DNA from 3 places in the Paenibacillus protaetiae genome. Region 2 is predicted to be linked to each of the others. Evidence: predicted binding sites of a transcription regulator. Region 2 holds the regulator's gene; each other region holds the start of a gene.

Region 1 (7,665 bases), 1.9 Mb from region 2:
CCGGCAGTCCGGCGTCCCGGAACAAATCGGCCAGAAACAACGCGCTGAGCGGCGTCTGCTCGGCTGGCTTCAGCACGATGGCATTGCCGGCCGCAAGCGCCGGGCCGACCTTGTGCGCAACCAGGTTAAACGGAAAATTGAACGGCGTGATTGCCGTAATGACGCCAATCGGCGTTTTGACCGTAAAGCCGATCCGGCCGGTTCCGCCGGCAGCTGCATCCATCGGGATTTGGTCGCCGGCAATCCGTTTAGCCTCTTCCGCTGCAAAACGGTACGTCTCGGCCGTGCGGGCGATTTCCCCGCGCGCCGCCTTCACCGGCTTGCCTGCCTCCTGCACCAGAATGCGGATACACGCTTCACTCCGCTCCTCCAGCAGCGCCGCTGCTTGATACAAAATCTCGGCGCGTTTGTACGCCGGCATGTTCCGGTACGACAAAAACGCCTCGTGGGCATTCACAATCGCTTCTTCCGCCTCTGCGGCACTCGCCGCCGCAATATCCGCCAGCTTGTCGCCGCCGTAAGGCGCATACAACGGCTCATAGCGCGCGGCACGGCGCCACTCCCCGCCAATCCACAAATCGTAGCTTTTCATTCCGGCCGCCCTCCTTTAATTGATTTTCAGCTTGCGGATCGCCTGATTAATCGCTTCCGAGAATACTAAGCCGATGGCGATCGCGCCGGAAATCATAAATGCTTTGGCCGCCAGCTGCAATGCCGTTTCATAATCGTATTCGACAAAGCTCCGCATGGCGTCATAAGCCGTTCCGCCCGGCACGAGCGGAATGATGCCGGCGATGCTGAACACAATAATCGGCGTTTTGTACACTTTGGCGCATATTTGGCTGATAACCGCAACGACGCAGGAAGCAAGCAGCGCGGCAATAATCGGATCAGCCGGCACCTCAAGGCACGAAATATAAATCAGCCAGCCAAGCAGCCCGACGAAACCGCATTGCACAACCGTTCTGCGGGGCACGTTAAACAATACCGAAAACCCCGCCGTCCCAATAAAGCTGGTCACCAGCTGTTCCAGCATATTCATCTTACCATCCCGCCCCGTTATAAAATGCAAGCACAAACGCGATGCCCGATCCAATCGCAAAAGCGGTCAGCAGCGCTTCCGCGCCTTTGGACAAGCCCGAAACAAAATGGCCCGCAATCAGATCGCGCACCGCATTCGTAATGAGCAAGCCGGGCACAAGCGGCATGACCGAACCAAGAATAATTTTATCCAGCTGGTTTCCTGCGCCGATCTGTACCGCCAAACAAGCGAGTACGCCGACTATAACGGCCGCCAGCAGCTCGGAGAACAGTTTGGCCTTGACCAGCCAATGGAAAAACGTAACCGAAGAAAGCGCCGCTCCGCCGATGACAAATGCCGCGGCAAAGTCCGCCCACTCGCCTTGGAACATAATCATAAAACAGCCGCTCGCAATGGCGGCGCACAGCAGCTTCACCCGGAAAGGATAACCTACCTTGGCCGTCTCCAGCTCGCGGAGCAGCTGGATGGCCTCCTGTACCGACAGCTGGCCCTGCGCAATCCGGCGCGATATATCATTGACGTCCGTCACCTTCTGCAAATCCGTTGACCGCTCCGAAATCCGGACAAGGCGGGTGCCGGAATCGGGCCCGTCGATGGAAAATATGATGCCCGTAGGCGTGACATAACTATGCGAACGTTCTCTGCCGCACGCCGCCGCAATCCGCATCATGGTGTCTTCAACGCGGTAAGTTTCCCCGCCGCTCTCCATCATAATCTTACCGGCAAGCAAACAAAGCTGCACAACTTCCCCGGTATCACAATCTGCTGCACTCAAACCTGCACGACTCCTATTCTTTATTAAACTTCATATGCGTCCATTATATCATCTTCAAAGGAATGGACAGGTGTCTTTTCCTCAGCCGAATCTGACCTAAGACAGCCGGACGCCGGAGCCGATTTCCTCCGGCGTCCGCCCGCCAAAGCCGACCGGCACATTACCGCTCTTCCATGGGGAGCCGGACAGCTGTGCTCAAGCCGTTGTTCAACAACGGCACGCAAAAAAAGGCGCCCCTGGCCGAAGCCATGAGCGCCTTTTCTTATGACGGGCTTAATCTTAGTAAGCCAGTGCAAACAAGCCGTGAACGTGCGACAGGTAACGGATGTTACTTGCTTCTTTCATCAGGGAAGCAGGCAAGCCTTTCAGCTGCGTGTTGTTTCCGCCGATGAATCCGATGCCGTCTTTGCGGCCCAGGCTCGCAAGCGTACCCGAGAATACCGGATTGAATTTGTCCATTACGCCGCCTTTAAGCAGTACGGACAGGTTGTAGCCGATCGTTTCGCCCATTTGCCAAGCCAGCTGAGCAGTTGGAGGATATGGACGGTCGCCGCCTTCCGGGAATACAACCGCGCAGTCGCCAGCTACAAATACGTCAGGATGCGAAGTCGATTGCAGCGTCGACGTAACCGTCGAACGGCCGCGGTCTTCGGCCAGACCGGACGAACCTACAACCGGATTGCCTTTAACGCCGCCAGTCCAGATGATCGTGTTCGATTCCAGCGTTTGGCCGTCTTTCAGCGAAACGGTGTTTTTCGTAGCTTCCGTAATCGCAACGCCTTGCAGGAACGTTACGCCGCGTTTCGTCAAGCTTTCTACCGCACGCTCGATCAATACTTTAGGGAACATCGGGATAATCGAAGGACCTGCTTCTACGCAGTAGATTTTGATGTCGTTAAAATCGATGCCTTTGGCACGGCAAATTTCAGGAAGCTTGTCGGCAAATTCGCCAACGAGCTCAACGCCGGTCAAGCCGCCGCCGCCAACCACGATTGTTGCGTCCGCTTTGTTGCCGGAAGCTTTGTAAGCGTCCAGGCGAGCTTCCACATGTTTGCGGATTTTGTTCGCGTCCGCAGCCGATTTCAGCACCATGCTGTTCTCTTCCAGCCCAGGGATGCCGAAGTAGTTCGTTTCGCTGCCAAGCGCCACAACAAGCGCGTCATATTTGTAGACCGTGCCGCTTTCCAGAACGACTTGCTTGTCGTTTGGCTTAATTTCTTTAACCGTGTCCACGACAACGTTAATGTCTTTGCCGCCAACCAGTTTGCCGAGAGGAAGCGCAACTGCTTTCTCATCAATCGTGCCGCCGGCAAGGCGGTGAAGTTCCGTAATGATTTGGTGGGTCGGGTATTTGTTAACGATCGTGATGTTCGCTTCAGCAGCCGTCAAATATTTGCGTGCCGTTTGCGCAGCCAATACGCCGCCGTAGCCGCCGCCCAAAATAAGAATTTGTTTCGACATAGTTCAGTCCTCCTCCTGTCCTAGTGTTGTTGTTTGCGTTCTGCCAATACGTTCAAGAAAGATTGGGCAAAACGAAGCGTTTTTTGTACTTCCGGATCTTTCAGCATTTTCAGCATGCCGAACAGGCCTACCGTTGCGCCTGCATCCGCTTGTGCGCGTTCGCCGGCTTCGATAGCGGCAGCCGCGATGCCTTTTGCTTTCTCTTGGACCGGTTTCACGAATTCACCGATACCGTGAGCGAAGTCGTTGATCAGTACTTTGTCCGTAGCGACGCTTTGTGCGAAGTCGTACGCTTTGGTAGCAAGCGTTACGATTTCAGCAAGCTTAGGAAGCGCGTCCACCAATACAGTCAGGGATTGCTGGACTTCCGGCTTCATCAGTTGATCAAGCACATCCAGTTTTTGTGTTTCTACAACAGCCGATTCTTGAGGAGCAGATGTTTGTGTCATAATAAAAAGTCCTCCTTTTGCGTAAATTCGGTTGCTGAACCCAGTGGAGTCAAGCACACGAAACATGTCTTTTCCAGATTAGTTTGTAACAAATTTCACATAATAGGGCATGATTACATCCAAGACCAAAACCATAACGCCTGCATCTGAGAAAATGACAACGTTTCGCGTGCACGACTCATAAGTCATCGAACCTTTATTTCTATTCTACACCTTTTCGTCCGAAAATTAAAAAAGAATTTTTTTCAAACCGCATATTTTTTGTCGAATGGTGCAGACGGCGGGACAATCGGCTTCATAACGGCGCCTGTCTGCTTATAACATATGCAGCGGCACACGATCTTATCATAAAGCCGCTGCGGGAATTGATACCTGCCGCTGCACTTGCGCGCGCCTGCAAGAAACCCGATGATTAAACAAAAAAGCTCTGCAAGAAGGAAATTCTTGCAGAGCCGCGGAACAGCATCACGTTATTTGATTTCAACAACCCAGCCGAACGGATCTTCCAGCGCGCCGCGCTGAATGCCGGTCAAAGTATCGTACAGCTTCGCGGAAAGCTCACCTGTGCTTCCATCGCGGATCGTAAATTTCTCGCCTGCGTACGAAATTTCGCCAACCGGCGAAATAACTGCTGCCGTGCCGGTGCCGAATATTTCTTCCAGCTTGTCGCTTTTTTGCGCTTCAACCAGCTCATCAATCGAAATTTGGCGTTCTTCAACCGTCCAGCCCCAATGCTTCAGCAGCTGAATGATGGAGTTGCGCGTAATGCCATCCAGAATGCTGCCGTTCAGGGCAGGCGTAACGACTTTGCCGTCGATGCGGAAGAAGATGTTCATGCTGCCGACTTCCTCAATATATTTCAGATGAACGCCGTCCAGCCACAGCACTTGCGAGTAGCCCTGCTCATGCGCTTCTTCCTGCGCTTTCAGGCTGGCTGCATAGTTGCCGGCTGTTTTCGCATTGCCGACGCCGCCTCTTACCGCACGGACGTATTTCGATTCCACGAAAATTTTGACCGGATTAATGCCTTCCGCGTAATACGAGCCTACCGGCGACATGATGATCATAAACATATATTTTTCCGAAGGGTTTACGCCAAGCGCAGACTCCGTTGCAATAACAAACGGGCGAATGTACAGCGATGTCCCTTCCTCCGAAGGAACCCAGTCCTGATCAATCAGAAGCAGCTCGCGGAGCGCTTCAAGCGCGAGCTTCTCGTCGATGGCCGGAATGCTCAGCCGTTCGTTGGAACGGTTCAGACGCTCGAAGTTTTTGTTTGGACGGAACGTCACTACGGTGCCGTCGGCTTTTCTGAACGCTTTCAGGCCTTCAAAGATCGTTTGCCCGTAATGGAACACTTTAGCGGCAGGGTCAAGCAAAATCGGCTGATAAGGCACGATGCGAGGACTGTGCCAGCCTTTGCCCGTCTCATAATCCATAATGAACATATGGTCTGTAAAATGTTTGCCGAATACAAGATTGCTGGAGTCCGGTTTTGTTTTAGGGTTTTTCGTCAGTTCCTTGGTGATTTCAAAAGACATTAACGGGTCATCTCCTCACGCGCTTGTCGCGATAGACTTATTTGTATATAAATCGTAACATAAGAGCTATCATATTTAAAATATCGGTTTTATACAATTATCATACCTTTATTGTATAAAGGAGGGCTGCCCATGGATATTCGCCAGCTTCGTTATTTTTTGGAAATTGCCGAGCAAGGCCAAATTACGCGCGCAGCCAAAAAATTGAATATGGAGCAGCCGCCGCTCAGCCGCCAGCTTCGGCTTATCGAAGAGGAGCTGAAGGTGACGCTGTTTGACCGCAACGGCAAACGCCTTCGATTAACGCATGCCGGCGAGCTGCTGCGCGAGCGCGCGGAAAATCTGCTTCACGAACTGAGCGAGACGGTCAAGGCGGTAAAAGAAATGGACGAAGGCATTACCGGCGAGCTGGCGATCGGTTCTGTCGTCTCCTGCATCTCCCTGCTCCCGCCCCATATCAAAACATTCCGTCAGCAGTATCCCCAGCTTACGTTCAAAATTGCCGAAGGCGACCATTTTCTGCTAGGCGAGCAGCTGGAGAAGCGCAGCATCGAACTGATTGTCGCCCGGCTGCCGTTCGAGGCTGCTTCCGAAGGGCAATGTTATGAGGAGCTGCGCCTGCCTTCCGATCCTTACGTCGCCGTCATTCCAAGCGAATGGAAATCCGGCGCGGAGCAATCCTCCATCACGATGGGCGAGCTGTCGTCATTCCCGTTTTTGTCGCTGACGACCGACCGGACAAGAGGCATGCATGAGCGGGTCGTCAAAGAGTTCCGCGAGCACGGGTATACGCCAACCATTATTTGCGAATGCACCAGTGTTGCCGTCATTATTGCGCTTGTGGCGCAAGGCATCGGCGCAACCGTATTTCCTAAGTCCGTCATGGAATCTTTCCCTCTGGATGCCATTGCAATGCTGGAAATATCCGATGCCGATTTTCAGTCCGAGGTCGGCATCATCTGGCTGCAGAACCGCTACCTGTCGCGCAGCGCCCGGCATTTTATCGAGATGTTCCGTACATTGCAGACATAAAAAAAGCAGCATGGCGGGAAACGCCATGCTGCTTTGGTCTTGTGAAGGATAGGCCCTGCGGGGATCGAACCCGCGACCTGATGATTAAGAGTCACCTGCTCTGCCAGCTGAGCTAAGGACCTTCAACATTCGTAAGTATACTACTTTTCGAAAGCCCGAACAAGTCCTTCGATCCAAAAGAGGCGATTATCCATGTAAAACACCGGGAAAATCCGGCTTATAATTCCTAATACTGCGGATTTCCCGGCGTCTGCCATTTGTTAGTAAGCGGTCCAGCCGGCATCCGCCGTAATGACGGTACCGTTCACAAAACTGGATTCATCCGATGCCAGGAACAAGGCAACTTTGGCGATCTCGGAAGGCTCGCCTACGCGAGGATTAACCGCCATGCCCGGCATTGCTTTGCTGATGCCGAATTCGTTAGGCGCGCTGCTGCCTACGCCAATATTGGTGTTGACGCCGCCCGGCGCAATGGCGTTGCAGCGGATGCCAAGCTGCGCGTATTGGTAGCCGACGTTTTTGGTCAGGCCGACAACCGCATGTTTGGATGCGGTATAAGCCGCGCCTGCGCGGGAACCGAACAAACCGCCAACCGAAGCGACGTTTACGATAACGCCGTGATTTTGCTCCATAAAGATCGGAAGCGCCTTGCGAATCGCCCGCATCGGGCCGGTCGTATTTACCGCAATAACCCGTTCCCATAATGCGTCTGTCAGCTCATGGGCCGGCACCATGCCGTCCATAACCCCTGCATTATTGACAAGAATATCAAGCGTTCCATAAGTGCCGACAGCCGTGTCGATCATCTTTTGTACGTCTTCTTCCACGGCCACGTTAGATACAACAACGGTCGAAACGCCTTGCTCCGCTTCGATTTGGGCTGCCGTTTGCTGCGCCGACTGTTCGTTCAGATCGGAGACGACCACCTTCGCACCTTCTTTTGCAAACAGCAAAGCGATTTCTCTGCCCATGCCGGAGCCTGCACCGGTTACGACTGCAACTTTTCCTTCGAGTTTCACCGCAATTCCTCCTCTTGGTATGGCATTGCCACATCGTTTACAATCTTATCGTGTGATAGTTGCCTTGAGACGGCAAAATATCGCAATAAATAGACATTTCGTACAATCGTCGGATAACGTACGCTTGTACAGCCCAAGTATAACGAATCGGTATCCGGCGTACAATCATCAACTTTTACAATGCTGTACGTTAATATACAAACAGTTTCAATCTGTTCGAAAAAAAAGAAAAAATAAAGGGGAATTGGATATGCCAGCCGACAAAAAACCGGACCGCCGGGTTTCCCGGAGCAAGCAGGGCTTAAAAGCCGCCCTGCTGGAACTGATGGAGCAGAAGCCGTTCTCC
Region 2 (7,665 bases):
CTCTCCTTTGTGTATGGCTGCATATCCCAGTATGGTCTATCTATGCCTTCGATTTACGGGTTGCCTCTATGTAAGGCATATCTATTATACCTTTTTTGAAATCATAAAAGAAGGCGGGCGAGCTGCCCGCCCCTTTGTTTTTTACACCACTGTACATGCTTTTGCCATATCCTGCTGCTCAAGCAAACTTCTAAATTCGTCGCCGGTCAGTGTTTCCTCCCGGATAACAATAGCCAGCGCATGCTCAAACACGGACCGGCGTTCCTCAAGCATCGTTTTTGTCCGGTCCATAAGCTGATCCAAGATCGAACGGTTAATTTTCGCCCAAGCATCCGGCGTCATCATTTGCGAATCAATGATGCCCAGCTCGGTCAATCCCGATTCAACCAGTGTGCGCACGATATTCATCGCCTGGTCAAAATCGCCCCGGGACCCTGTGCTGCGCCCGCCGTAAAAGATTTCTTCAGCTGCTGCGCCGCCCAGCGCGATCATAATTTGATTGTCCAGGAAATCGCGCGTGTATAAATAATGGTCCTGCTGCGGGTTATGGCGGACATAACCAAGCGCCTGGCCTCTCGGCGATAATGCCACATGCGAAACGCTGCCCGGGCGAACAAGCTCCGCCATGATGGCATGGCCCAATTCATGCAGCGCAACGCGCTCCCGCTCCTCGCGTGTCGATTCGCGGTCGGTTTTTTCACCCATCATCACTTTGTCGATAGCCATCGCCAGATGATGCTCGCCGATGACAGCGGATTGTTCCCGCATCGCATAAATAGCCGCTTCATTCATGACGCTTTCCAGCTGCGCGCCGGAGAAGCCAAACGACTCCGAAGCAATTCGTTCCAAATTAACGCTCGTGTCCAGCGGTTTGTTCGCGGCATGCAGATTCAAGATATGAAGACGCCCTTTTTTATCCGGCAAATCCACTGTAATATGGCGGTCGAAGCGGCCCGGACGCAGCAAAGCGGGATCAAGCGAATCTTTCCGGTTCGTCGCGGCAATGAGCAGAATACGCGGCGTATCGCTGCCGTGAATCCCGTCCATTTCTGTCAGCAGCTGATTTAACGTCTGGTCATATTCGCGCTGCTGGCCGCCGTCGCGTTTGCCGCCGATGACGTCAATTTCGTCTATAAAAATAACGGCACTGCCTTTTCCCGCTTTTTTCGCCTTCTGGCGGGCTTCCTTAAACAAATCACGGATACGGCTTGCGCCTACGCCTACATACATCTCTACGAACTCACTGCCTGAGGCAGCCAAATATACCGAGTCGGTGTAATGGGCAGCCGCTTTCGCCAGCAGCGTTTTGCCGGTTCCCGGCGGCCCCGCCAGCAGAATACCCTTCAACGGACGAATGCCAAGCTTTGAAATCGCATCCGGCTTCATAATGAAATCAAGAGCCTCGATGATTTCCTGTTTGGCCCGGTCCTGTCCGCCAATTTGGTCAAATGAAAAGGACGACACATAGCGGCTCGTCCCGTTTTTACGGCTTGCAATCGGAACCAGGCCGCCTCTGCCTTTGGCCGCAACCGTCACAACAGCCGCCAAGGCTCCCGCCAGCAGGACCGGCACAATGTTAATTCCGGTATAGGCCAAAAACAGCAGCAAAACGACCGCAAAACTAAGCAAAATTTCTTTCACGTATTTACGCATTAGACCACGCCTCCATTTGGGCCGGAGTGCGCGGCAATACGATATATTTGGTCAAATCCCCTTGCTTTAACGTAATATATACGTTTTTATCATCCATCTCCGATGTTGCTTTAATTCCTGTATGATGCGAGGACAGATCGGATAATGCCGCAGGAATTTCCGAATAATGTTTAGTTTCCATCGCTTCTGCTACCGCAAATAAAGCGGACGACCACGCTTCGTCCAATGCTGCGCTGCCGTTCTGGTCAATATCCAGTTTCAGCTCACGATTGCCAATTACATCGCGGCTTTCTTTATAGATCGTTTCATATACGGAACGCAGGTTGGCGTCCGGAGCAAGCTTTACTTTTATTTTTACGGAACCGGCTGTAATATCCGGCTTGCCGGCTTCCACAATTCCATCCGAACTGTTAATCGCTTTTTGCAATGGCGCTGCAACAACCGAACGCTCGTACAAAAACCAGCCTCCAAACAATATTGTAACTGAGGCGGCAACCGTCAACACAACTGCAAGCACGCGTTTAGACAACATAAGCAGCCCGTCCTCCTTCCGCAGCCGTAGATGATCAACTTTCCGCTTATCACTCATCTATCAAGACCGCTATCAAAAATGCTATACGAAGAGTATATCATATTGATCTATCAGAGAACGGGTGTAAAAACAGGAAACAGCGCCAGTTACGACGCTGTTTTCCCGGTTAAATGATATTCATCCATAAAGCTGCCGTCGTGAAAGGAATAAAAGGAATAACTGTATTTGCCGTCTTGCGAAAAATAAATTTCCCAAGCCGGCGTATTGTTAACATATGCGGGCTGCATACGAATAATGGACGCGCCGGAATGGCTCTGCATAAACAGCTGGACGACGCTGTCTTTGGAAATCTGTTCAGCGGCTTGCAGCGTAAGGACGACGTTGCCGTCTTGATCCATCCATACATATTGCTCGTCGCCGGCGTCCGTCTTGCCTTTTACAACCCACATCGGCGAGTCCCAAACATACTTGTAGATCTCGTCGATTTTCACCAGCTGAGCTTCATCCCGCGCTTTTGCAGCGATATCGGATTCATGATTCCAGAGCGGCTTTTGAATCGACTGGTAATACAACAAAGCGGCCGTTACAAGCGCAATAATGACAATCGCGACCATCATAATGATGCGTTGCACCGACATAGCCGGTTTATTTTTTCTCTCCGCAGCTCTCATCAGGCGTGCAGCAGCCTTTCAAAACTTGCCTGTGCTTCATGTTTTATTTTTTCCTCATCCAAATAAACGCATGATCCGTCTTTCAACACCTGGCGCCCGTCGATCCATACATGCTTCACATCACGTCCCGAACCCGAATAAACCAGATGTGATACCATATCCGTCATAGGATAATAATGCGGCTGGTCAATATTAATGGCAATAAAGTCGGCTTTCATGCCGGTGCGCAGCTTGCCGATCGTTTGCTCCTGGCCGATTGCTTTAGCGCCGTATACCGTCCCCATCTTCAGCGCTTCCAGCGCAGGCACAACCGTCGGATCGCCGGAAGTTCCTTTATGCAGCAGAGCGGCAGCATTGATCTCCTGGAACAAATCCAGATTGTTATTGCTGGCCGCACTGTCTGTGCCAAGCGATACCGTAATGCCGGCTTTCAGCATATCCGGAACACGTGCAATACCGCTGGCCAGCTTCAAGTTGCTGATCGGGTTATGGGACACCGCAACTCCCCGTTCTGCGAGCAGCGCGATTTCTTCGTCGTTTAGATGAACGGCATGGGCAACAAGCGAAGGGCGGCTGAAAAAGCCGAGTTTGTCCAGATGCTCTACCGGACGGGTGCCATAATCGCGGACATTTTGCTCGACTTCGGCTAATGTTTCCGACATATGGGTATGCAGCGGCAATTGATAATCATGGGCCGCCTGCACAAACCGCTCAATATAAGCCGGCGGGCATGTATACGGCGCATGGGGCGAAATCATCGTTGTAATACGGCCGTCCGCTTTGCCGTTCCAGTCGCGGGCAAAAGCAATCGCTTCGCTTAGCTTCGCTTCCTGCACCTCCGGCGGGCATAAGCCAATTACGCCGCGCGTCAAAACGCCGCGAATGCCGGATTGTTCCGTCACCTGTGCAACCTGGTCCATCCGGTCGTACATATCCACAAATGCGGTTGTGCCCGACTTCAGCATTTCCGCAACCGCAAGCGCGGTGCCCGCTTTTGTATCCGCATCAACATATTTGGCTTCCATCGGCCACATTTTTTGCTCCAGCCACACTTGCAGATTCTGGTCATCCGAATACCCGCGGAGCAGCGACATCGCTGCATGTCCATGCGTATTAATTAAGCCCGGCATAAAAGCCAATTTGCTGCCGTCCAAACGTTCCGTATCGTCCGGCAGCCCGGCTGGAGGCTGTTCCCCCAAATAAGTGATCCGGTCGCTTGATACGACCATATGTCCACGGAAAGACGGTTTATCGCTGTCCATCGTTATAAACAGCCCGTTTTCAATCCACAACTGACTCATTCCGTCTTGCTCCTCTCATTTTCCAAATAAAACGCCAAGCTAAGCAGCTCTCTTGTAAAATCGGCGTAATGCACTCGAATTTCGTCCGGCACTTTCAGCACTGCGGGAGCAAAATTTAAAATGCCTTCGATTCCCGCTTCAACAAATTGATTGGCGACGCTTTGCGCAGCATCGTCGGGAACGGTAATGATGCCGATGCGGATATACTGCTCTTCCACGGTCTGTTTCAGTTCGCTCATCGGCTGAACGGTCAGATTGTTGATTTGAGTACCGATTTTGTTCGGATGTTGATCGAACACCGCCACAATCTTCAAGTTGTTATCCCGCGAATATTTATTATAGTTGCAAAGGGCATGCCCGAGATTGCCTGTGCCAACGAGCGCAACGTTAATCGTCTGGTTGAGCTTTAATATGTTGCGGATGTTCCCGATCAAATTTTGAACGTCATATCCGACGCCCTTGCGTCCAAAGTCGCCAAAGTAAGCGAGGTCTTTGCGGATTTGCGCAGGGTTAAGCCCAAGCAAGTCGCCAAGCTCCTGAGAGGAGACGGTTTCGACATCTCGCCGGTCCAATTCATGCAGCAGCTGCAAATACGTCGGCAAACGCCGGACGACCGCCTCCGATATTTTCTCCTGCTTCATTTGCGATCATCTCCTCACGTCAGCCATTCGCGTATACGGGGTACCATTTGCTCTGTAAACATCGACTCAATTTTAGGTCCTGGCAGTGAATACAAGAAATGTTTGCCGTAATACGCGTCGATGACTCTTGTATCGTACAAAAGCACAATTCCTTTATCCTCCGAAGTGCGGATCAATCTGCCGAATCCTTGCTTAAACCGGATGACGGCTTGCGGGATCGACAGCTTCATAAACGGATTTTGCTTCTGCTGCTGGAGCAGCTCCGATTTGGCTTCCACAAGCGGATGGTTTGGAGGCTGGAAAGGAAGCCTTACAATCGCCAAGCAAGTGAGCGCTTCGCCCGGAATATCGACGCCTTCCCAAAAAGAGCTTGTGCCGAGCAAAATCGACTTCGGATTTTGCGTAAATCGTTTGGTCAGCTTCGTCCGGTTGCCGCTGTCAATTCCTTGTCCGATCACTTGAATGCCGCTCGCTGTAAGTTTTTGCTTTAACGGATCATAAATCTGCTTCAGCATCCGGTAGGACGTAAACAGCACAAGCATGCGGCCGCCCACTTCTTCTGCCGCTGAGGCAAGCGAATCAATAAGCATTTCATTGAATTGCGGATCACCTGCAGCCCCTCGGAGCGACGGGAAATTGCGCGGCACGATTACGAGCGCCTGCTCCCGGTAATTAAACGGCGAGGGCAGCTGAACCGTCCGCAGCCGTCCGGATTGTTCATATCCGTCAAGGCCTAGCTGTTCCGATACGTATTGGAATGACTTTTGCACAGATAAAGTAGCGGATGTAAGCACAATGCTGTCTTTAACGTCAAAAAAATACTGCTGCAGCTGGCTGCTGACATCAACCGGTGCGCCGTACATATGAATCGAACGGTATCTGTACGTAGTGCTTGCCTCCAGCCAGTATACATGCGATTTGGATTCCATCTTCATAAAGATGCGCAAGTCGTCTTTGACTCTGACCAAATCGCGGACAGCGCCGTTTAAGTCCGTAATTAAAGCTTGGGTGGCGTTGTCGTCCATTCGCTCTTTAATGTCGCCCAGCATTTTTTCCATCGTTTTGACGGAGGCGCTAAGCTCGGTATGCAGATTGTTTTCGATCGTCAGCGCATCATCCCAGCCGGATGGCATTTGCTCTGCACGCAAACGGTATACCGTCTGCCCGTTTTCCCCGTTATGGTCAGCCCCTGCCGCTCCCATAAAGCTGTACAGCATTTCAAACAGCTTATCCCATTGCTCCTTCATATCATTGAAGGCCGGGATAAGCGTATCAATGGTCTCGATCCATGCTTGCGAACGGTCATCCAATTCGCCGGACAAGCGGATGCGGAGCGAATGCAGCAGCCCGGTCCGGCTGTCTTTGTACAAACGTGCAATGGCTTGCGTTAACGTAAAATAAGATAATTGCATGCCCAAATGTTTGCCGGCTACCTCTTCCACATGATGGGCTTCATCCACGATCAAATGATGATAAGTCGGCAGCAACCGATGGTCGGCCTGAATATCGGTGAACAACATCGAATGGTTCGTAATGCAAACATCCGATATGGTTGATTCATGTTTCGCACGATGATAATAACAACGCTTAAACCACGGGCAGGCGCGGTTCAGGCATGAATCGGAGTCGCTGGCTACCGTTGACCAGAATTCGCCGCCGCGATTGCCGAGGTTCAGCTCCTCTTGATCGCCTGTTTCCGTTTCGCCAAGCCATACGATCATTTGAGCAGCCGTAAGCGAATCCTCGACCGGAGATGCCATATCATTGGTATTAACTTTCCCTTCAAACTTCCTGAGGCATAAATAGTTGCCTCTGCCTTTAAAGATGGATGCCCGAAACGGAAACGGCAATATATCGGTCAAAAGCGGGATATCCCGCTGCCTGAGCTGTTCCTGCAAATTAATGGTATGCGTGCTGACGACGATTTTTTTGCTTTCTTTTATCCCATAATACAAAGATGGAATTAAATAGCCCATCGACTTGCCCGTTCCTGTACCGGCTTCAATCAGCAGATGGGAATCATTTTGCAGCGATTCGTATACTTCACGGAACATCTGGGTTTGGGCAGGCCGTTCCTCATATCCGTTAAAACGGGCCTCAAAACTTTGTTTCACCTGCTCCAAATATTGCTCAAACGATACTCCCTCAAGCGGATTGGGATCATCCTCCGAACGCGCAGGCTCTTCATCCATCCACTCTCCGGCTTTCAGTGCAAATTGGTTAAAATAAGTATAGGCGTTCGTATCGACTGCGGTTCGCTGCTCCGCTTCGTATGTCGTAATCTGCACAAACCAGCCGAGATCCGTACTATTGTCTAAAAGCAAGGAAAGCCGCTGCAGCGTAAGCAGTGGCAAATTCCTTAATTTTGTAACCAGTTCCGCGAACAGCTGCGCTGTTGCCAGCGCATCGCTGTCCGCTTGATGGTGATTGTCATGTGCGATGCCAAATAGTTCGGTTACGGCGCCTAACTGGTAGGTCGATATCGACGGGTGCAAAAACTTCAGCATGTCGATCGTATCCAGTCTTCGTCCGCCAAACGTATGATAACCGGCTTTGTCGAGCGCCTGATTTAAAAATCCGGCATCAAAACCGACGTTATGCGCGACCAGTACAGCATCGTCCAGAAGCGGTATGAGTTTTAACAGCACATCCTCCACGGCAGGGGCATCTGCCACCATTGAAGCGTCAATTCCCGTCAGCTGCGTGATGAAAGGAGGAATTGCAATGTTTGGCCGGACGAATGAGCTGAAGCTGTCAATCATCTCAAGTTCATCGTTCAGCAGCACGAGGCCAACCTGCAATATTTCATCGTCGGCGCTATGCCCTGTCGTTTCTAAATCCAATACAGCAAATTTCATCCATTCCCG
Region 3 (7,665 bases), 1.6 Mb from region 2:
TCGGTCGAAATGCCGATACCCGGCACAATCGCTCCGCCCAAATAATCGCCTGCGGCGTCTATGTAGTCAAACGTAGTCGCCGTGCCGAAATCAACCACAATAAGCGGCGCGCCGTATTTTACAATGCCGGCAACGGAATTGACGATCCGGTCCGCGCCGACTTCGCGCGGGTTTTCGTAACGAATATTCAGGCCCGTTTTGATGCCTGGCCCTACAACAAGCGGTGTCTTGCGCAAATATTTCGTGCAAAGCTGCTCCAATGTCCGCATCAGCGGCGGTACGACAGAGGAAATGATGACCCCTTCCATCTGATCGAGGCGCACGCCGGCGAATTGGAACAAGTTATGGATTTGAATGCCGTATTCATCCACCGTGCCCGTCCGGTTCGTGCTGAGCCGCCAATGATGCAGCAGCTCCTTTTTCTTATAAATGCCGAGCACGATATTGGTATTCCCAACATCAATCACCAAAATCACTTGACCGCTCCTCCTTTAGGGGCGTTAAGATCAAGGCTGATGTCCAGCGCGGCAAACGAATAAGTCAATTGGCCGACCGAAATGACATCAACGCCGGTTTCTGCGATACTGTGAATCGTATCTAGGCTGACGCCGCCGGATGCTTCCAGCATAACATGCGGCGCTGCCGATTTCACGCGCTGCACCGCTTCCTTCATAAGCGGCTGCGGCATATTGTCGAACATAATAATATCCGCGCCGCTGGCGAGCGCTTCTTCCATTTGCTCCAGCGATTCGACTTCCACCTCGATCTTCATCGTATGCGGAATTTGGGCGCGCGAAGCTGCTACCGCGGCGCGAATGCCGCCGGCGCCTTTAATGTGGTTGTCTTTGATCATCACCGCATCATACAGCCCGAAGCGATGATTGGCTCCGCCGCCGACGCGTACGGCATACTTTTCAAGCATGCGGTGGCCCGGCGTCGTTTTGCGCGTATCGACCAGGCGGGTCGGCAATCCTTTCAGCGCTTGGACAAATTGATCCGTTTTGGTCGCGATGCCGGACAAGCGCTGCATCAGGTTCAGCGCCAGCCTCTCGCCCGTCAGCAGGCTGTGCGTGCTGCCTTCCACTACTGCGATGACCGTGCCTTTCTCGACGCGGTCGCCGTCCTGCACCTTCGCTTCAAATACAAGCGAGCTGTCTACGACATCAAATACAAGCTTAGCGACCGGAATGCCGGCGATCATGCCGCTTTCCTTGACGTGAATAACCGCCCGCGACACGGCTCCCGCCGGAATGGTCGTTTCCGTTGTAATATCTCCGCTGCCGATATCTTCATCCAGCCATCCGCGGATTTTTTGGCGCAGCGCTTCATCATAAGCTCCGCCTTTCGTCCATTCAAACATGCTGTTCACGCTCCTTCATCATGCTGTCCGACTCCCGGTTCAGCACGGTGTGTTTATGCCATACGGCATCATTGCGCTCCGGATAATCTTCCCGGTAATGTGCGCCGCGGCTTTCTTCGCGCTGCAAAGCCGATTCCGCCATCAGCAGGGCGCAGGTAAGCAGGTTGGCAAATTCGTATTCCTCCCGCTTGGTGAGAATCGACTGGAAGATGGAAAGCTGCCGCTTCAGCTCTTCCTGGCCTTTCAGAAGCCCTTCGGCATTCCGAAGCAAGCCGATATACCGGACCATCACCTTTTGCAGCTTCAGCCGTCTCTCGACAACCGCCTGCATCGGAACATTTGTACGAACATGCTCATTTACAATTTGCGGCTGCTCCGTCAGCGGCGCAAGCGTCCGGATGCGTTCTACAATCCGTTTACCGAACACAACGGCTTCCGACAAGGAGTTGCTCGCCAGCCGGTTTGCGCCGTGTACGCCTGTAGAGGATACTTCGCCGCACGCAAACAGCCGCTTAATATTGGTTTCCCCGTTCAAATCGGTTTTTACGCCGCCCATCATATAATGGGCCGCTGGCGCAACCGGAATCCAGTCGCTTGTCAAATCAAGGCCGTACCGCAAGCAATATTCATAAATATTCGGAAAACGGTGCATAACCATTTCCGCTGATTCATGCGTAATATCAATGTAAACAAACGTGGACTTCGTTTCTTCTATTTCATTCAGAATGGCCCGGGCTACTACGTCGCGCGGCGCCAGCTCCAGCTGCTCGTGGTAACGCTCCATAAACCGCTCGCCGCGAATGTTGCGCAAAACCGCGCCTTCGCCGCGGACAGCCTCCGAAATCAGAAACCGCGGCGCCCCCGGATAACAAAGCGAAGTCGGGTGAAACTGGATAAATTCCATATCGCGTATATCGGCACCGGCGCGATAAGCCATCGCAATCCCGTCGCCGGTCGCAACATCCGGATTGGTCGTATAGCGGTACAATTGGCCGGTGCCGCCTGAGCACAGCACCGTCGCTTTGCCGCGGACGAATACTTTTTGCCCGTCAGGCTTCTGGACGATTGCGCCGCAGCACACTCCCTCTTCCGTCACCAGGTCGATTACAAAATGATCATCCCAAATCTCAATCCCCGGATTAGCGGTAGCCTTCTCCGACAATGCGCGTACAATTTCGTAGCCGGTCGCATCGCCATTGGCATGGAGAATGCGGCGCTGGCTGTGCGCGCCTTCCTTCGTCAGCGCATACTCCCCGTTTTCGGTATCGAAATGGGTGCCCATTTCAATCAGATGCTGGACGCCCTCCGGACCTTCATGCACGAGCACCTCCACCGCTTCGCGGTCGCAAAGGCCTGCGCCGGCAAACAAAGTATCCTGCAGATGGTATTCCGGCGAATCCTCATCCGACAGCACCGCCGCTATGCCGCCTTGGGCAAAGCGGGTATTGCTGTCCATCAGCGATTTTTTCGTAATCATCAGGACGGATTCGGTTTCGCTTGCTTTTATCGCGGTAAAAAGACCGGCAATGCCGGCCCCGATGACAATAACGTCTTTTTCTATAACCGGCAGCTCGGCCAGATCAAAATCAATTAAATATCTAGGAATCATGGCATTACGCCTCCAAAGAAGGAGTAGCGCATGCTACTTCACGAGTAACATGCGCTCCAGGGATAAACGGGCTTTGTCTGCAACATCGTTAGGGACATAAATTTGCGGCTGCATCGTTTCCAGTGCTTTCACGAGCTTTTTCAAATTGTTGACCTTCATGTTCGGGCAAACCAAATATTTAGATGCAAAATGGAACGTTTTATCCGGGCTGTCCAGGCGAAGCTGGTAGCCGGTTCCGTCTTCCGTCCCGACAATAAACTCTTTTTTATCCGATTCTTTGCAATATTTAATAATAGCGGTCGTACTGCCTACAAAATCGCCAAGCGCCACAACTTCCGGACGGCATTCCGGATGGACCACAAATTCAGCGTTTGGATATTTTGCTTTCATTTCTTCAACATCTTTTACGGTCAACATGTCGTGGGTATTGCAGTACCCTTCCCAAATGATCATCTTTTTGTCGGTATTTTGCTGAACGTAATGGCCCAGGTTTTTGTCCGGCACCCAAATGATTTCGTCGCTTTCCACCGAATTGACTACTCTGACTGCATTCGCCGAGGTGCAGCAAATATCGGTTTCCGCTTTAATTTCTGCAGAAGAGTTGATATAGGTGACAACCGTTGCGTTCGGATGCTGCGCTTTCAGCTTGCGAAGCCCGTCTACGTTCACCATGTCAGCCATCGGACAGCCGGCGCGCTCGTCGGGGATAATAACCGTTTTATTCGGAGCCAAAATTTTTGCGCTCTCGCCCATAAAATGCACGCCGCAAAACACGATAACGTCCGCATCGGTTTGCGCTGCTTTTTGAGCAAGCAGGAAAGAGTCTCCGCGAAAATCGGCAACCTCCTGAATTTCGTCACGCTGATAATAATGAGCTAAAATAATGGCATTGCGCTCTTTCTTCAACTGCAATAGCCTCTCGCGCAGCTCACGGTTCTGTTCCGCTTTGCGCTCCAGTGCCAATGCTTCCACGTTAATCCTCTCCTCTGAAAAGGGATGAGCCCGTTCAATATGCCCATTCCGAATATGGCATTTTTAGACTTTGTGAAATCATGCACATACTTGGAAAGTCTAATTGCCTCAAAAATTCAAATCTGTTGATTCAAATTTACTCCAGGCGGATGCGACTGTCAATGAAATCTACATAATTCCGTCACTTTTTACTCACAAGTAAATCGAAAGCCGCAGGCCGCTCAAAAAAAGGCCTCCTTGCCCTGACGGCAAGGAGACCTCTTGATGTGCAAACAGGTGAAGCGGCCAGCTAGCGCTTGGCCGGATCGTACGGCTCGCCCAGCGCGGCAGGCGCAAAGGAACGTTTCGTAAATACCGCCAGCACGAGCAGCGTTAATATATAAGGAAGCATGTAGAACACTTCCGAAGGAATGTCCCGCGCCCAGTCAAACAGCTGCATCCATGTGCGAAGCGCTTGAGCGAAGCCGAAGAAAATGGCCGCGCCGGCTACGCCAAGCGGATTCCATCTGCCGAAGATGACGGCGGCAATGGCTATAAAGCCTTGCCCCGATATCGTGTTGTGCGCAAAACCGCTTGTCGTGGTCAACGTAATCGTTGCGCCGCCAAGGCCGGCCATTGCGCCGCTCAGCATAACGCCGATGTAACGGTATTTCGTAACGCTGATGCCCACTGTGTCGGCCGAGCTTGGATGCTCGCCAACCGCCCGTAAACGAAGGCCAAAAGGTGTACGGAACAATACGAAGTAACCGATAATACATAACACAATGACGATGTAAGTCGTCGGGTACGCGGTAAAAATCGCATCTCCGAGGAACGGAATATCCGACAAGCCCGGAATCACCCATTTGTGAAACGGAATGTCCAGCGTAGGCGTCTGGCCAGAACCTTCATAAATCGACTTCGTCAAATAAATCGCGAGACCGGACGCCAATATGTTAATGACAACCCCAACGATCGTCTGGTCCGCTTTAAACGTTATCGTCGCTACGGCATGCAGCAGTGAGAACACTATGCCAAACACCATCGCAGCAAGCAACCCGACCCACGGCGACCCTTGCCCCATGCCGCCTTTTGTCGCGTAATCGGTAATGACGGCCGATGAAAAAGCCCCCACTACCATCAAGCCTTCCAGACCGATGTTGATGACGCCGGACCGCTCCGAGAACAAGCCGCCTAACGCCGTGAAAATCAATGCCGTCGAAAATACGAGCGTAATGTTGACGAGCTGGCCCAATATTTCAGCAACATTCACGTTAGACCGCCTCCTTCTGTCCTTGTTGATCGCCTTTGCCTTTGCCCGAACGTGTTCTGAAGAAAGGCTTCAGGAAAAACTTCACAATGCCGTGCGCTGCCACAAAGAAAATAATCGACCCGATTACAATCCGGGAAATTTCGTTAGGTACGCCGGCTTCAAAGCTCATGCCGTTCGCGCCGTAACCAAGGCCGCCGAACAGGATAGCGCCAAGCAGCACGCCGATTGGCGTATTGCCGCCGAGCAGGGCCACGGCGATACCGTCAAAACCGTAGCCCGGCGACGCCGGCATCACTACCTGATAACCAAAGACGCCGAGAATTTCAAATGCGCCGCCGAGACCGGCAAACAACCCGCTAATAAACATCGACTTTACAATCGTACGGTTAACATTCATGCCGGCATACAAAGCTGCGTCTTTATTAAACCCAACCGCCCGCAGCTCGTACCCAAGCTTCGTCCGCCACAAGATGACGTAGAACAAAATAACCGCAACCAGCGCCACTACAATCCCCCAGTGTACCCGGGCGTTATTCATATGGCTCGAAAGCCAGTCCATCGTCACCATCGCCGAATCTTTGACCGGACGTGATTTTTGCTGGCCTTGCGCAACCAGCCACCTCGAAACGATCAAGTTGGACAAATACAGCCCGATCCAGTTCAACATAATAGAAGAAATAACTTCGTTAATGCCGCGTTTCGCTTTCAAATAGCCGGCAATCGCCGCCCATAAGCCGCCGAATACCGCGCCTACGATAATCGCCAACGGCGCATGGATATACCAAGGCAGATCCAGCGTAACGCCAATGATGGTCGCCCCGGTCATCCCCATCACAAACTGGCCTTCGGCGCCGATATTAAACAAGCCGGTACGATAAGCGAAAGCAATCGCAAGCCCTGTAAAAATAAGCGGGCTAATCGCACGAATCGTTTCTCCGATATCATAAGGGGTGCCGAATACTTTCTGAACCAGGGACGAATAAGCGAGCAGCGGATTGAAGCCGCCCGCCAGCATCGCGATCGCCCCTACGATCAGCCCTAATATAATAGAAACAAACGGAACGAGGATCGACGATTTCGTAAATATTTTGTTAAGTATACTCATGCGTTATCCCCTCTCCGGCTCAGCAAGTAAACCGCTTGTATCGCCAGCCATCAGCAGACCGAGCTGTTCGTCATTCCGGACGGAAGCGTCCACTTCGCCCATCAGCTTGCCTTCATACATGACAACAATCCGGTCGGACAAAGCATACAGCTCGTCGAGTTCAAATGAAACCAGCAATACGGCTTTGCCTTGATTGCGCGCTTCCACCAGCCGCTTATGCACATATTCAATCGCCCCGATATCCAGCCCGCGTGTCGGCTGAACCGCAATCAGCAGATCAGGGTCTTTCCAAATCTCTCTTGCAATAATCGCCTTCTGCTGGTTGCCGCCGGATAACGAGCGGGCAGTGGCATGAATGCCGGAAGACCGTACGTCAAATTCCTCTACCAGCTTGGCAGACAGCTCATCCATCGCTTTATAATCAATAAAGCCGCCTTTACCGAACTGCTCATTGAAATAGGTGCTTAAAATCATATTCTCGCTAAGGGTAAAATCAAGCACCAGCCCGTGTTTGTGGCGATCCTCCGGTATATGGCTTACGCCGGCAACGGAAATGTTGCGCGGCGACTGATTCGTAATATTGCGCGAATTGAGTTTCACCTCGCCGCCATTCACTTTCAGCATCCCCGTTATCGCCTGAATCAGCTCGCTTTGGCCGTTGCCGTCAACGCCGGCAATGCCTAGAATCTCGCCTGAACGAACAGTGAAATCTACGCCGTTCAGCACCTGTTTGCCTTCGGTACCTTTCATCTGCAAGCCGCTGACGTCCAGAACGACATCGCCCGGCTTCGATTTTGTTTTTTCAACGACAAAGTTTACGTCCCGTCCGACCATAAGCTCAGCCAGCTGGCGTTCGTTCGTATCCGCCGTATTGACCGTGCGGATGACCTTGCCCCGGCGGATGACCGTTACCCGGTTGGCAAGCGCCATTACTTCCTTCAGCTTATGAGTGATGAGAATAATCGACTTGCCTTCCGCCGCCAAATGGCGCAAAATTTCGATCAGCTCTTCAATTTCCTGCACGGTCAAAACCGCCGTAGGCTCGTCAAAAATTAAAATATCGGCGCCCCGGTAGAGGGTCTTCAATATTTCCACACGCTGCTGCATGCCTACCGTTATATCTTGAATCCGCACTTTCGGATCAACTTTCAGCCCGTATTGTTCGGAGATCGCCCGAACTTTATCATTTGCATGTTTATAATTAATGCTAATTCCTTTGGTTGGCTCATTGCCCAAAACAATGTTTTCCGCTACCGTAAACGGCTGTACAAGCTTAAAATGCTGATGCACCATGCCGATGCCCAGTTCAATCGCTTTGCCCGCGCCATCAATAACCACTTTCTCGCCGTTAATGACAATCTCGCCTT

What was found. The regulator Rex, encoded in region 2, represses fermentation and respiration genes when NADH is low (regulators of the CRP and FNR family bind a similar motif). The targets are predictions, from matches to a motif close to TTGTGAAATATTTCACAA.
Region 1: the regulator Rex is predicted to act here: its motif matches at 3,811-3,828, upstream of ET464_RS15805 (helical membrane plugin domain-containing protein).
Region 3: the regulator Rex is predicted to act here: its motif matches at 4,012-4,029, upstream of nadA (quinolinate synthase NadA).

What each region holds. Positions count from the first base shown of each region.
Region 1 is NZ_CP035492.1:3,409,736-3,417,400, reverse strand. It holds gene ET464_RS15825 (aldehyde dehydrogenase family protein) at 1-592, opposite strand, end outside; gene ET464_RS15820 (threonine/serine exporter family protein) at 608-1,042, opposite strand; gene ET464_RS15815 (threonine/serine exporter family protein) at 1,044-1,754, opposite strand; gene ET464_RS15810 (NAD(P)/FAD-dependent oxidoreductase) at 2,097-3,278, opposite strand; gene ET464_RS15805 (helical membrane plugin domain-containing protein) at 3,299-3,727, opposite strand; gene ET464_RS15800 (branched-chain amino acid aminotransferase) at 4,198-5,268, opposite strand; gene ET464_RS15795 (LysR family transcriptional regulator) at 5,401-6,300, shown strand; tRNA gene ET464_RS15790 (tRNA-Lys) at 6,350-6,422, opposite strand; gene ET464_RS15785 (SDR family oxidoreductase) at 6,561-7,271, opposite strand; gene ET464_RS15780 (TetR/AcrR family transcriptional regulator) at 7,570-7,665, shown strand, end outside.
Region 2 is NZ_CP035492.1:1,503,362-1,511,026, forward strand. It holds gene ET464_RS06670 (AAA family ATPase) at 142-1,653, opposite strand; gene ET464_RS06675 (hypothetical protein) at 1,646-2,185, opposite strand; gene ET464_RS06680 (cell wall elongation regulator TseB-like domain-containing protein) at 2,332-2,823, opposite strand; gene ET464_RS06685 (amidohydrolase) at 2,856-4,157, opposite strand; gene ET464_RS06690 (redox-sensing transcriptional repressor Rex) at 4,154-4,798, opposite strand; gene dinG (ATP-dependent DNA helicase DinG) at 4,813-7,656, opposite strand.
Region 3 is NZ_CP035492.1:3,139,065-3,146,729, forward strand. It holds partial or broken gene ET464_RS14520 (type III pantothenate kinase) at 1-476, opposite strand, end outside; gene nadC (carboxylating nicotinate-nucleotide diphosphorylase) at 473-1,360, opposite strand; gene nadB (L-aspartate oxidase) at 1,353-2,969, opposite strand; gene nadA (quinolinate synthase NadA) at 3,003-3,941, opposite strand; gene ET464_RS14540 (ABC transporter permease) at 4,231-5,193, opposite strand; gene ET464_RS14545 (ABC transporter permease) at 5,195-6,298, opposite strand; gene ET464_RS14550 (ABC transporter ATP-binding protein) at 6,302-7,665, opposite strand, start outside.